Regions from separate parts of the Janthinobacterium sp. 35 genome, predicted to be linked through region 1. Evidence: predicted binding sites of a transcription regulator. Region 1 holds the regulator's gene; the other holds the start of a gene.
What was found. Region 1 encodes HrcA, which represses chaperone genes, less so after heat shock. Its sites were predicted from a motif close to TTAGCACTCNNNNNNNNNGAGTGCTAA; they were not measured.

Region 1 (4,806 bases):
ACATCGTGCCGTATCAAGACTTCCCGACGGCCGATGGCGACATGATTCTGGCGATCGGCAACGATGGGCAATTCTCGCGCTTTTGCGCCGTCGCCGGCCACCCCGAATGGGCACAGGATGAACGCTTCGCCACCAATCCGCAGCGCGTGGCGCACCGGGCGATCCTGATTCCCTTGATGCGCCAGACCACGGTCATGCGCACGACGGCCGAGTGGATCAGCGCCTTCGAGGCGCAAGCCGTGCCGTGCGGTCCCGTCAACCGCATCGACCAGGTGTTTGCCGACCCGCAAGTGGTCGCGCGTGGCTTGAAAGTGGAGATGCCGCATCCGACGGCGGGGACTGTTGCGCTGGTGGCCAATCCCGTGCGCCTGTCGGCCTCGCCCGTGCAATACCGTTTGCCGCCGCCGCTGCTGGGGCAGCATACGCAGGAGGTGCTGCAGCAGTGGCTGGGATTGGACAGTGCGGAGATTGACGGCTTGCGCGAGCGCAAGGTGGTGTAAATGTTGGTCGTCTGGACGTAGGTCGGATTAGCGCTTGCGCGTAATCCGACTTGCACAGCCAACAATGTTGTCGGATTACGGCCCGCAGGGCCTAATCCGACCTACGATTCTATTCACTTGAGTACCAGCTTCAACGCCGGCTTTTCGCCATAGTCTTCATAGCGTTCATTGATGCCAGCGATACAGAAGGTGATTTCTTCCAGCAAGTCCGGCACTTGCGCCTTCATTGCCTCCGCGTCTTGCACGACGATGTCCAGCACTTCGTTCGGTTTCAAACGGAACTGCGTCATGTTTTCGTCGTCACGCAGATAGCTGAGGCAATCGACCCAGGCATCCATGCTGTTGCCGTAAAACGCGGGGAAACCGAAGGCTGGCACGCATTGGGCGTGAAAGCTCGCTTCGTCGGTGATGTCTTTTCCATTCAGGATGGCAGTGGCCATGATCTTCCTCAGTTCTTCAGCGACAGCACATCCTGCATGTCGAACAGGCCGGTCGGCTTGTCGGCCAGGAAACGCGCGGCGCGCAGCGCGCCGTGGGCGTAGGTGACGCGGCTGCTCGACTTGTGGCTGATCTCGATGCGCTCGCCGATACCGGCAAACAGCACCGTATGGTCGCCGACGATATCGCCGCCGCGGATGGTGGCAAAGCCGATGGTCGACGGATCGCGTTCGCCCGTCACGCCTTCGCGGCCGTACACGGCGCATTCTTTCAAGTCGCGGCCCAGGGCGCCGGCCACCACTTCACCCATTTGCAGGGCGGTGCCCGATGGCGCGTCGACCTTGTGGCGGTGATGCGCTTCGATGATTTCAATGTCGTAGCCTTCGGACAGGCTTTTCGCCGCCAGTTCCAGCAACTTCATGGTGACATTCACGCCCACGCTCATGTTCGGCGCGAACATGATGGCCGTCTTTTCAGCGGCGGCGGCAATGGCCGCCTTGCCCGCGTCATCGAAACCGGTGGTGCCGATGATCATCTTGATGCCATGCTCGGCGCAATACGCCAGATGCTGCAAAGTGCCTTCGGGACGCGTGAAGTCGATCAGGTAATCGGCGCCGGCCAGGCCGGTGGCCAGGTCGGACTCGATCAGCACGCCAGCCGGCTTGCCCAGGAAAGCGGCGGCGTCCTGGCCGACGGACGGTGAACCAGCGCGGTCGAGCGCACCGGCCAGCACGGCGTCGGGGGCGTTGCTGACGGCTTCGATCAGGATATGGCCCATGCGGCCACTGGCGCCAGCGATGGCGATTTTCAGTTCAGTCATTTTATTCTCTTACAACAACTTATTTGGTGGGTTCGGCAGCAGGTGCAGGCTCGGCGGCAGGCGCCGTTGCAGGTGCAACGTCAGGCTTGCTCACAGGAATGGCAGGAGCGGCATCGGCCGGCACGGGCACGGCGCTCGGCGCCACGGGCGACGGCACGGCGGTGGCAGGCACATCGGCCTTGGCGAGCTTGGCGAACGGCGACGGACCGGCGATGCGGTCGATGTATTCTTTCTCGGTCGGCAAGTTGCCGCCTTCGAAACGTGCCACCTTGCCTTCTTTATCAAAGAACACAACCACGCGGCTGCTCGTGGTTTCGCCACTGCCCCGGGCCAGGCGGAATGGATAATCCCAACGGTCGGCATGGAAAATGTCGGTCAGCAACGAGGTGCCGAGGACGAAACGTACCTGATCGCGCGTCATGCCCACTTTCAACTGGGCCAGCATCTCTTCGGAGACAAAGTTGCCTTGTTGAATATCAGGACGATACGGCGAGAAAAACCACATGAATTTTTGCAACGGCGTAATGGTAGTCGTTTGTGCGCCCTGTTCAGGAACCACTTCCTTGCCTTCTTTTTGGCTGGCTGCCGGCTTTTCGCCAAGGATGCCACGGCTGGCGCAGCCGGACATGGCCAGCGCGACACAGACCATGCCTGCCACGACTGGTGCTCGAAATGAAATACGGTGCCAGAGAGATGGCAATACAGCCGGTGTTACGCGCATAAATGACCTCAATTGGATGAACAAAACGCCAGGAGTGACCGGCCTGCCAAAAAATGCATATTTTGGCACTCCCCGACAAAACGCTATATGATAAAGCACCTGACCCACATACGAGCAACAAACATGAGTAACAATCCTAGTGATCTCAAGGCAAGCGGCCTGAAAGCCACCTTGCCACGCCTGAAGATACTCGATATCTTCCAGAGTAGCCCGGTACGCCACCTGACAGCAGAAGACGTCTATAAAATTCTGCTGGCCGACAATATGGATGTCGGTTTGGCAACTGTCTACCGTGTCCTGACCCAGTTTGAACAGGCAGGCTTGCTGAACCGCAACCATTTTGAAACCGGCAAGGCGATTTTCGAACTCAACGAAGGTTCCCACCACGACCATCTGGTGTGCCTCGACTGTGGCCGGGTCGAAGAATTCTTCGACGAAGAGATCGAAATCCGCCAGCAAAAAGTGGCTGAAGAGCGCGGCTTCAAGATCGCCGAACACGCTTTGGCCATCTACGGTAACTGCATCAAGACGGCTTGCCCGCATAAAACCGCCTGACCCACGCTTGCCGCTCCCACGGGGCGGCTGGCAGTACGATTAATGATGGCTGAGTGCGCTCGACAGTAATTTAGCCGTGATGTCGACGATCGGAATGACGCGCTCGTAGGCCATGCGCGTCGGTCCGATCACCCCCAACGTTCCCACGATCTTGCCGTTGACTTCATACGGCGCCGTCACCACGCTCATCTCATCCATCGGCACCAGGTTCGATTCGCCGCCGATGAAAATCTGTACTCCCGTCGCCTTGCTCGACACGTCGAGCAACTGCATCAAGCCCGTTTTTTGCTCGAACATGTCGAACATCTGGCGCAGCGAATGCATATTCGATGACAGATCGCTCACGCTGAGCAAGTTGCGTTCGCCGGAAATCACCATGTCGTCGCTATGGTCGGCCATCGCTTCGCTGCCCGCTTCCACGGCCGCCTGCATCAGGCTGCCCATGTCGTCGCGCAACTGGCGCAGTTCGCCCTGCAGGCGTACGCGCACGGCGTCGAATGACAGGCCGCCATAATTCTGGTTGATATAGTTGGCCGATTGCACCAGTTGCGCCGGCGTGTAATCAGCCTCCGTCAGCAATAAACGGTTCTGCACGTCGCCGCCGGGGGCAACGATGACGAGCAGGATGCGCTTTTCGGACAGGCGCAGGAATTCGATTTGCTGGAACACGGATTCGCGGCGCGGACTGAGCACGACACCGGCAAACTGCGACAGCGACGACAGCATCTGCGCCGCGTTGGCGATGGTTTTTTGCGGCTGCGGCGTCTGCAGGCGCATGCGCGACTCCACCAGGTGCTCATCCAGATGCCGGACGGTCAGCAAGGTGTCGACAAAAATGCGGTAGCCGCGCGGCGTGGGGATGCGTCCGGCCGAGGTGTGCGGACTGGACACATAACCGAGCTCTTCCAGATCGGCCATGATGTTGCGGATGGTGGCCGGCGACAGGTCCAGGCCGGAAATTTTCGACAAGGCGCGCGAACCGACCGGCAGGCCGTCGGCGATATATCGCTCGACCAGGGCTTTCAGCAGTGTTTGGGCACGTGTATCGAGTTGCATGGTGTCTCAGGTAAGCAAATATTCTTTAAACAAACACATTGTTGATCAAGCGGCAACAACAGTGGCCGAACGTGCAGTAACAGCACCTATTATGCACGTTCGCCCGCCCTGCGGCGATCAATCTTCCAGTTGCCCCTGCAGCCACAGCAGCAACTCGTCAAAGTTGCCGCAGATGGCGTCAGGCTGCACGCCGGCGGCCAGGTGGGCATCGCTGCCCTTGCGGTTCATCCAGACGGCACGCATGCCCGCCCCCTGCGCTCCCGTCACGTCGAAATACAGGTCGTCGCCCACATACACGGCTTCATGCGGCGCCACGTCCAGCGCCGCGCAGGCGGCCAGGAAGATGCTGGCGTCGGGCTTGGCCACACCAAAATCGCTGGCGGCGATCGATACCTTGAAATGCTGCGCCAAACCGATAATTTCAAGGTCTGCATTGCCATTCGAGATGGAGCCGAGCAGCATGCGCTGGCGCATCCAGGCCAGGCCAGGCAAAACGTCGTCATACGGCTGGACGCGGTTGCGCGCGGCCAAAAAGTGCACGATGGCCCCATCGACCAGGGCGGGATCCTCGCCGGCAGCTTCGAAGGCCGACAGCAGGCCGGCGCGGCGCAACTCGATCAAATTGCCATGGAAATGCGGTTGCGCATTGAGCATGGCCAGGCGGTGCTGGCGCAGCACATCGATGGAAAACTGCTGCGCCACCCGGGGCGCATGCG
Region 2 (4,806 bases), 670 kb from region 1:
CCGCCCGCCGTGACGACGAATTTCAGGTCGCGGCAGATGTGTGCCTTCAGGCTGTGTTCCGTCATGCCGGAGTTGCTGAAGTTATACGTGACTTTCACCAGCACGCCACTGTCGCCGCCGTTGTCCCACACATGTGCTTCCTGATCGTCGTCATCCTTGTTGAGGTCGTTGAACAAATCGCCCAGCAGCCTCTCTTTTTCCTGCGGCGTCAGGGTGGCCACGGTGATCTCGTCGGCGATGCTGGGCGTGTGCGCGGCGGCATTGCCCAGGCAGGCAAAACCGAGGACGGTGGCGCCCAGCAGGCGCAGGGCGGGACGGGAAAGAGTCGATGGCATGGTGAGTGAGCTTTCAGGTGCGAATGGCGATATTGATATGCAATTCTAATCATCTTATCAAAGTCCATAGTAAAACTCTGTTTCCTGTGCGTACAGGAACGCCGTCCGCCCGGAGGGCATGCTAGAGTCGCTGATGTTGCTGACGCCCGGGAGCGAGGCTTGCGTTTGCGCAAACCCTGCGTAAATGCAGGCTGCGCGGAACGTCTAAGCTTATCTTCCCGGAGAATAAGCCCTTGAATAAGCCCCCTACCGTCCCTATAATTAGCACTCGTTAGTAGAGAGTGCTAACAAACTCTTTCGTAGCAATCCTCAGGACTGATGGTGCATGCCGGACAACAGCAGGGAACGCTACGCGGCGGGCGACGCCGCGATGCACCACTGCTCAAGCCGACACGCACCGATGCCATGGGGTTTGCTTGACCGTTGCGGGCTGCTTTCAACGGCGGTCACTGAAAGCACGTCTGGCGCTGTGCCGGACATGTATTCATTTAGCAACACTTATCCATTGAACTTTAAGGAGTTTTGTATGAATCTGCGCCCATTGAACGATCGCGTCATCGTCAAACGCCTCGACCAGGAAACCAAAACTGCGTCCGGCCTCATCATTCCTGATGCAGCTGCTGAAAAACCGGATCAAGGCGAAGTCCTTGCCGTAGGCAATGGCAAGATTCTCGACGACGGCAAAGTCCGTCCTCTGGATGTCAAAGTGGGCGACCGCGTCCTGTTCGGCAAGTACGCCGGCCAAACCGTCAAAGTTGACGGCGATGAGCTGCTGGTCATGCGCGAAGAAGACATCATGGCGATCGTCGTCAAGTAATTGTTTCCACGTTGTAGACAGATACATCCCGAAACTCAGGAGAATTGAACATGGCAGCTAAAGAAGTAGTATTCGGCGACGCAGCGCGCGCCAAGATGGTCGAAGGCGTCAATATCCTCGCCAACGCAGTCAAAGTAACGCTGGGCCCGAAAGGCCGCAACGTCGTACTGGAGCGCTCGTTCGGCGCCCCTACCGTCACCAAGGATGGTGTGTCGGTAGCGAAAGAAGTTGAACTCAAAGACAAGCTCATGAACATGGGCGCGCAAATGGTCAAGGAAGTTGCTTCCCGCACCAGCGACAACGCCGGCGACGGCACCACCACCGCCACCGTGCTGGCACAAGCCATCGTGCGCGAAGGCATGAAGTTCGTTGCCGCCGGCATGAACCCGATGGACCTGAAGCGCGGTATCGACAAAGCAGTTGCTGCGACCGTCGAAGAACTGGCGAAAATCGCCCGTCCTTGCACCACGACCAAAGAAATCGCCCAAGTTGGCGCGATCTCGGCGAACTCGGACTACTCGATCGGCGAGCGTATCGCTGAAGCGATGGAAAAAGTCGGCAAAGAAGGCGTCATCACCGTAGAAGACGGCAAGTCGCTGAACGACGAGCTGGACATCGTTGAAGGCATGCAGTTCGACCGCGGCTACCTGTCGCCATACTTCATCAACAACCCAGAGAAACAAGTTGCCGTACTGGACAGCCCATTCGTCCTGCTGTGCGACAAGAAAATCTCGAACATCCGTGACCTGCTGCCGGTACTGGAACAAGTCGCCAAAGCTGGCCGTCCACTGCTGATCATCGCAGAAGACATCGAAGGCGAAGCGCTGGCCACCCTGGTTGTGAACAACATCCGCGGCATCCTGAAAACGTGCGCAGTGAAAGCACCTGGCTTCGGCGACCGCCGCAAAGCCATGCTGGAAGACATCGCTGTCCTGACCGGCGGCCAGGTTATCGCTGAAGAAGTCGGCCTGACCCTGGAAAAAGTGACCTTGGCCGAACTGGGCCAGGCGAAACGCATCGAAGTGGGCAAGGAAAACACCATCGTCATCGATGGCGCCGGCGAAGCAGCATCGATCGAAGCACGCGTAAAACAAGTGCGTGTACAGATCGAAGAAGCGACCTCGGACTACGACCGTGAAAAACTGCAAGAGCGCGTAGCCAAACTGGCTGGCGGCGTTGCCGTGATCAAGGTTGGCGCAGCCACCGAAGTCGAAATGAAAGAAAAGAAAGCCCGCGTTGAAGATGCACTGCACGCGACCCGCGCTGCCGTGGAAGAAGGCATCGTGCCAGGCGGCGGCGTAGCCCTGCTGCGCGCACGCGCCAACATCACGGTCAAGGGCGACAATCCTGATCAAGATGCCGGTATCAAGATCGTCCTGCGCGCAATGGAAGAGCCACTGCGCATGATCGTGCAAAACGCTGGCGAAGAAGCTTCGGTCGTCGTGGCAGCCGTACTGGCTGGCACGGGCAACTACGGCTACAACGCTGCCAACGGCACGTATGGCGACATGGTGGAAATGGGTGTTCTGGATCCAGCCAAAGTGACCCGTTCGGCGCTGCAAAACGCCGCTTCGATCGCTTCGCTGATGCTGACAACCGACTGCATGGTCTGCGAAATCGCTGACGACAAAGCAGGCGGCGGCATGGGCGGCGGCATGGGTGGTATGGGCGGCATGGGCGGCATGGACGGCATGATGTAATGTCCGGCATCCCCGCGCGCAGGCGACGGCACGCGGGGATGCATCGCCGGGACAGGACAGGCAGACCAAAAGCTGCCAGCGCCTGCCCGGCAGCCCCGAAAGCTATCTTCTACGGAAGGTAGCTTTTTTTTCGCCGATGTATTTGGCAAACCCGTTTGGCAAACCCGTTTGGCCATACCATTTGGCAAGCCCGGCGATTGCCCGCCTGCACTTTTTGCTTTAGCATGGCCGCCATCGTCCTTCTTTCCCATGCCACCATCATGCCGCCACGCGCCTCTTCTTCCAAAACCACCATCATTGCCGGCATCCTGGCCGGCTTGCTGGCCGCCGGGCTAGTCGCTTTCTACGTGCACCAGCAGGGCGCGCCGCACGCAAGCAATGCCCCGGCCGCGAACAGCCAGGCGGCGCAGGAGCAGAATGCGCGCGCCGTCGATGCGCTGCTGGCGTTGCCGGAAATCAAGGCGTGGTCGGCGCATATCGAAAAGGCATCGGGCGGCCGCGCCCATGGCGCCGTGATGGAAACGTCGCCCGAGACGCGCCTCGTCGATGGCGTCGCCAGCTATCAGCTGAGCTTTTTCGAAAGCACGCCGGACGCAGCCCACCGCTGGGAAAGCTTTGTCGTCACGCCCGATGGCAAGCGCATCCTCGTCGACGACATCGTCACAGGTGACCTGATCAGCCTGGAACAATGGCGCAAGGACAGCGCGCCCATGCAGCGCATCGCCACGCAATAACGCCCTAGGCCGGCGCCGCGCCGCGCACGCGCGCCACCCACCACACCGTCCACAGCGACAAACCTGCCGCAAGCCAGCCATTGATGCCATAGCCGCTGATATGGCCGGCCGCGTCCGTCTGCAGGGTCAGGCCGCCCAGCCAGGCACCGAGGCCGCTGCCCAGGCTTTGCAAGGCCGAATTGGCACTCAGAAACGCGCCGCGCTTGTGCGGCTCCGGGATCGTCGTCAGCAGCGCCTGCAGCGGTATCGTGCGTCCCGAGACGAGAGCCATAAAAAACGGAAACACCAGCATCAGCGCCAGCAGCGGCAACTGGGGCAAGTGGGTCATGAGCAGCAGCGGCGCGATCGACATCAGGGAGACCCAGCGGTACACCTGCTGCTTGCCGGCCCGGTCCGCCCAGCGGCCGATCAGGCGCGCCGTGAAGATCGTGGCGCAGCCGCCCGCCAGATACACCCAGGTGACGTCGGCCGGCGCCAGCCCCAGATTGCCCACCAGCACAGGCGAGATGAAGGGAATGACCAGCATGCCGGCCGTCATGTTAACGATGGACAAGGCAAACGCTTCCAGGTGGCGCCGTTCCCGGAACAGCGCCAGCAACTTCGGCAGCACCTGGCGCAGCGGCGTGGGCGCCGCTCCCATGTGCGCCGTCAGCGTGGGCAGCACGCGCGCCGCACCCAGCCAGATCAGCAGCGACAGCACGACCAGCAGGAAAAACGGCGAGGCCCAGCCAAAGTGTGCGGCCAGCACCACGCCGATGGGCACGCCGCCCACGGCCGCCATGGCAAACGAGGTCATGACGATACCCGTGGCCGCGCCGCGCCGCTCGGCGGGGATCACGTCGCCGATGATGGCCATGACGATGGCGCCCAGCACGCCGCCCGTCAGCCCCGCAAACGCGCGCGACCACAGCAGCACATGAAAATTCGGCGCCAGCGCGCAAGCCAGGTTCGACACGGTAAACAGGCAAAACATGGTCAACAGCAGCTGCTTGCGGTCGAAGCGGTCGATATACGTGGCCGCCAGCAAGCCGGACAGGCCCGCGCACCAGGCATACGCGGACACGGCGCCCGAGACGGCCGCCGGACCGATGTGGAACGCCTGCATCAGCTGGGGCGCCAGCGGCATCATCACCATGAAATCCATGATGACGGTAAATTGCGTCAGCGCCAGCAGCCACAGCATCGCGCGTTCGCGCGCCGGCGTCAGGGCCGCGCCAGCG

Region 2: groES (co-chaperone GroES) is a predicted target of HrcA. The motif match lies at 597-623, and genes of this name have one in related genera.

What each region holds. Positions count from the first base shown of each region.
Region 1 is NZ_PEFN01000001.1:3,120,437-3,125,242, reverse strand. It holds gene CLU93_RS13895 (CaiB/BaiF CoA transferase family protein) at 1-500, shown strand, start outside; gene CLU93_RS13890 (barstar family protein) at 614-940, opposite strand; gene dapB (4-hydroxy-tetrahydrodipicolinate reductase) at 949-1,758, opposite strand; gene CLU93_RS13880 (outer membrane protein assembly factor BamE) at 1,778-2,386, opposite strand; gene fur (ferric iron uptake transcriptional regulator) at 2,603-3,034, shown strand; gene hrcA (heat-inducible transcriptional repressor HrcA) at 3,074-4,090, opposite strand; gene CLU93_RS13865 (HAD family hydrolase) at 4,208-4,806, opposite strand, start outside.
Region 2 is NZ_PEFN01000001.1:3,786,800-3,791,605, reverse strand. It holds gene CLU93_RS16840 (hypothetical protein) at 1-335, opposite strand, end outside; gene groES (co-chaperone GroES) at 862-1,152, shown strand; gene groL (chaperonin GroEL) at 1,203-2,852, shown strand; gene CLU93_RS16825 (hypothetical protein) at 3,077-3,586, shown strand; gene CLU93_RS16820 (MFS transporter) at 3,591-4,806, opposite strand, start outside.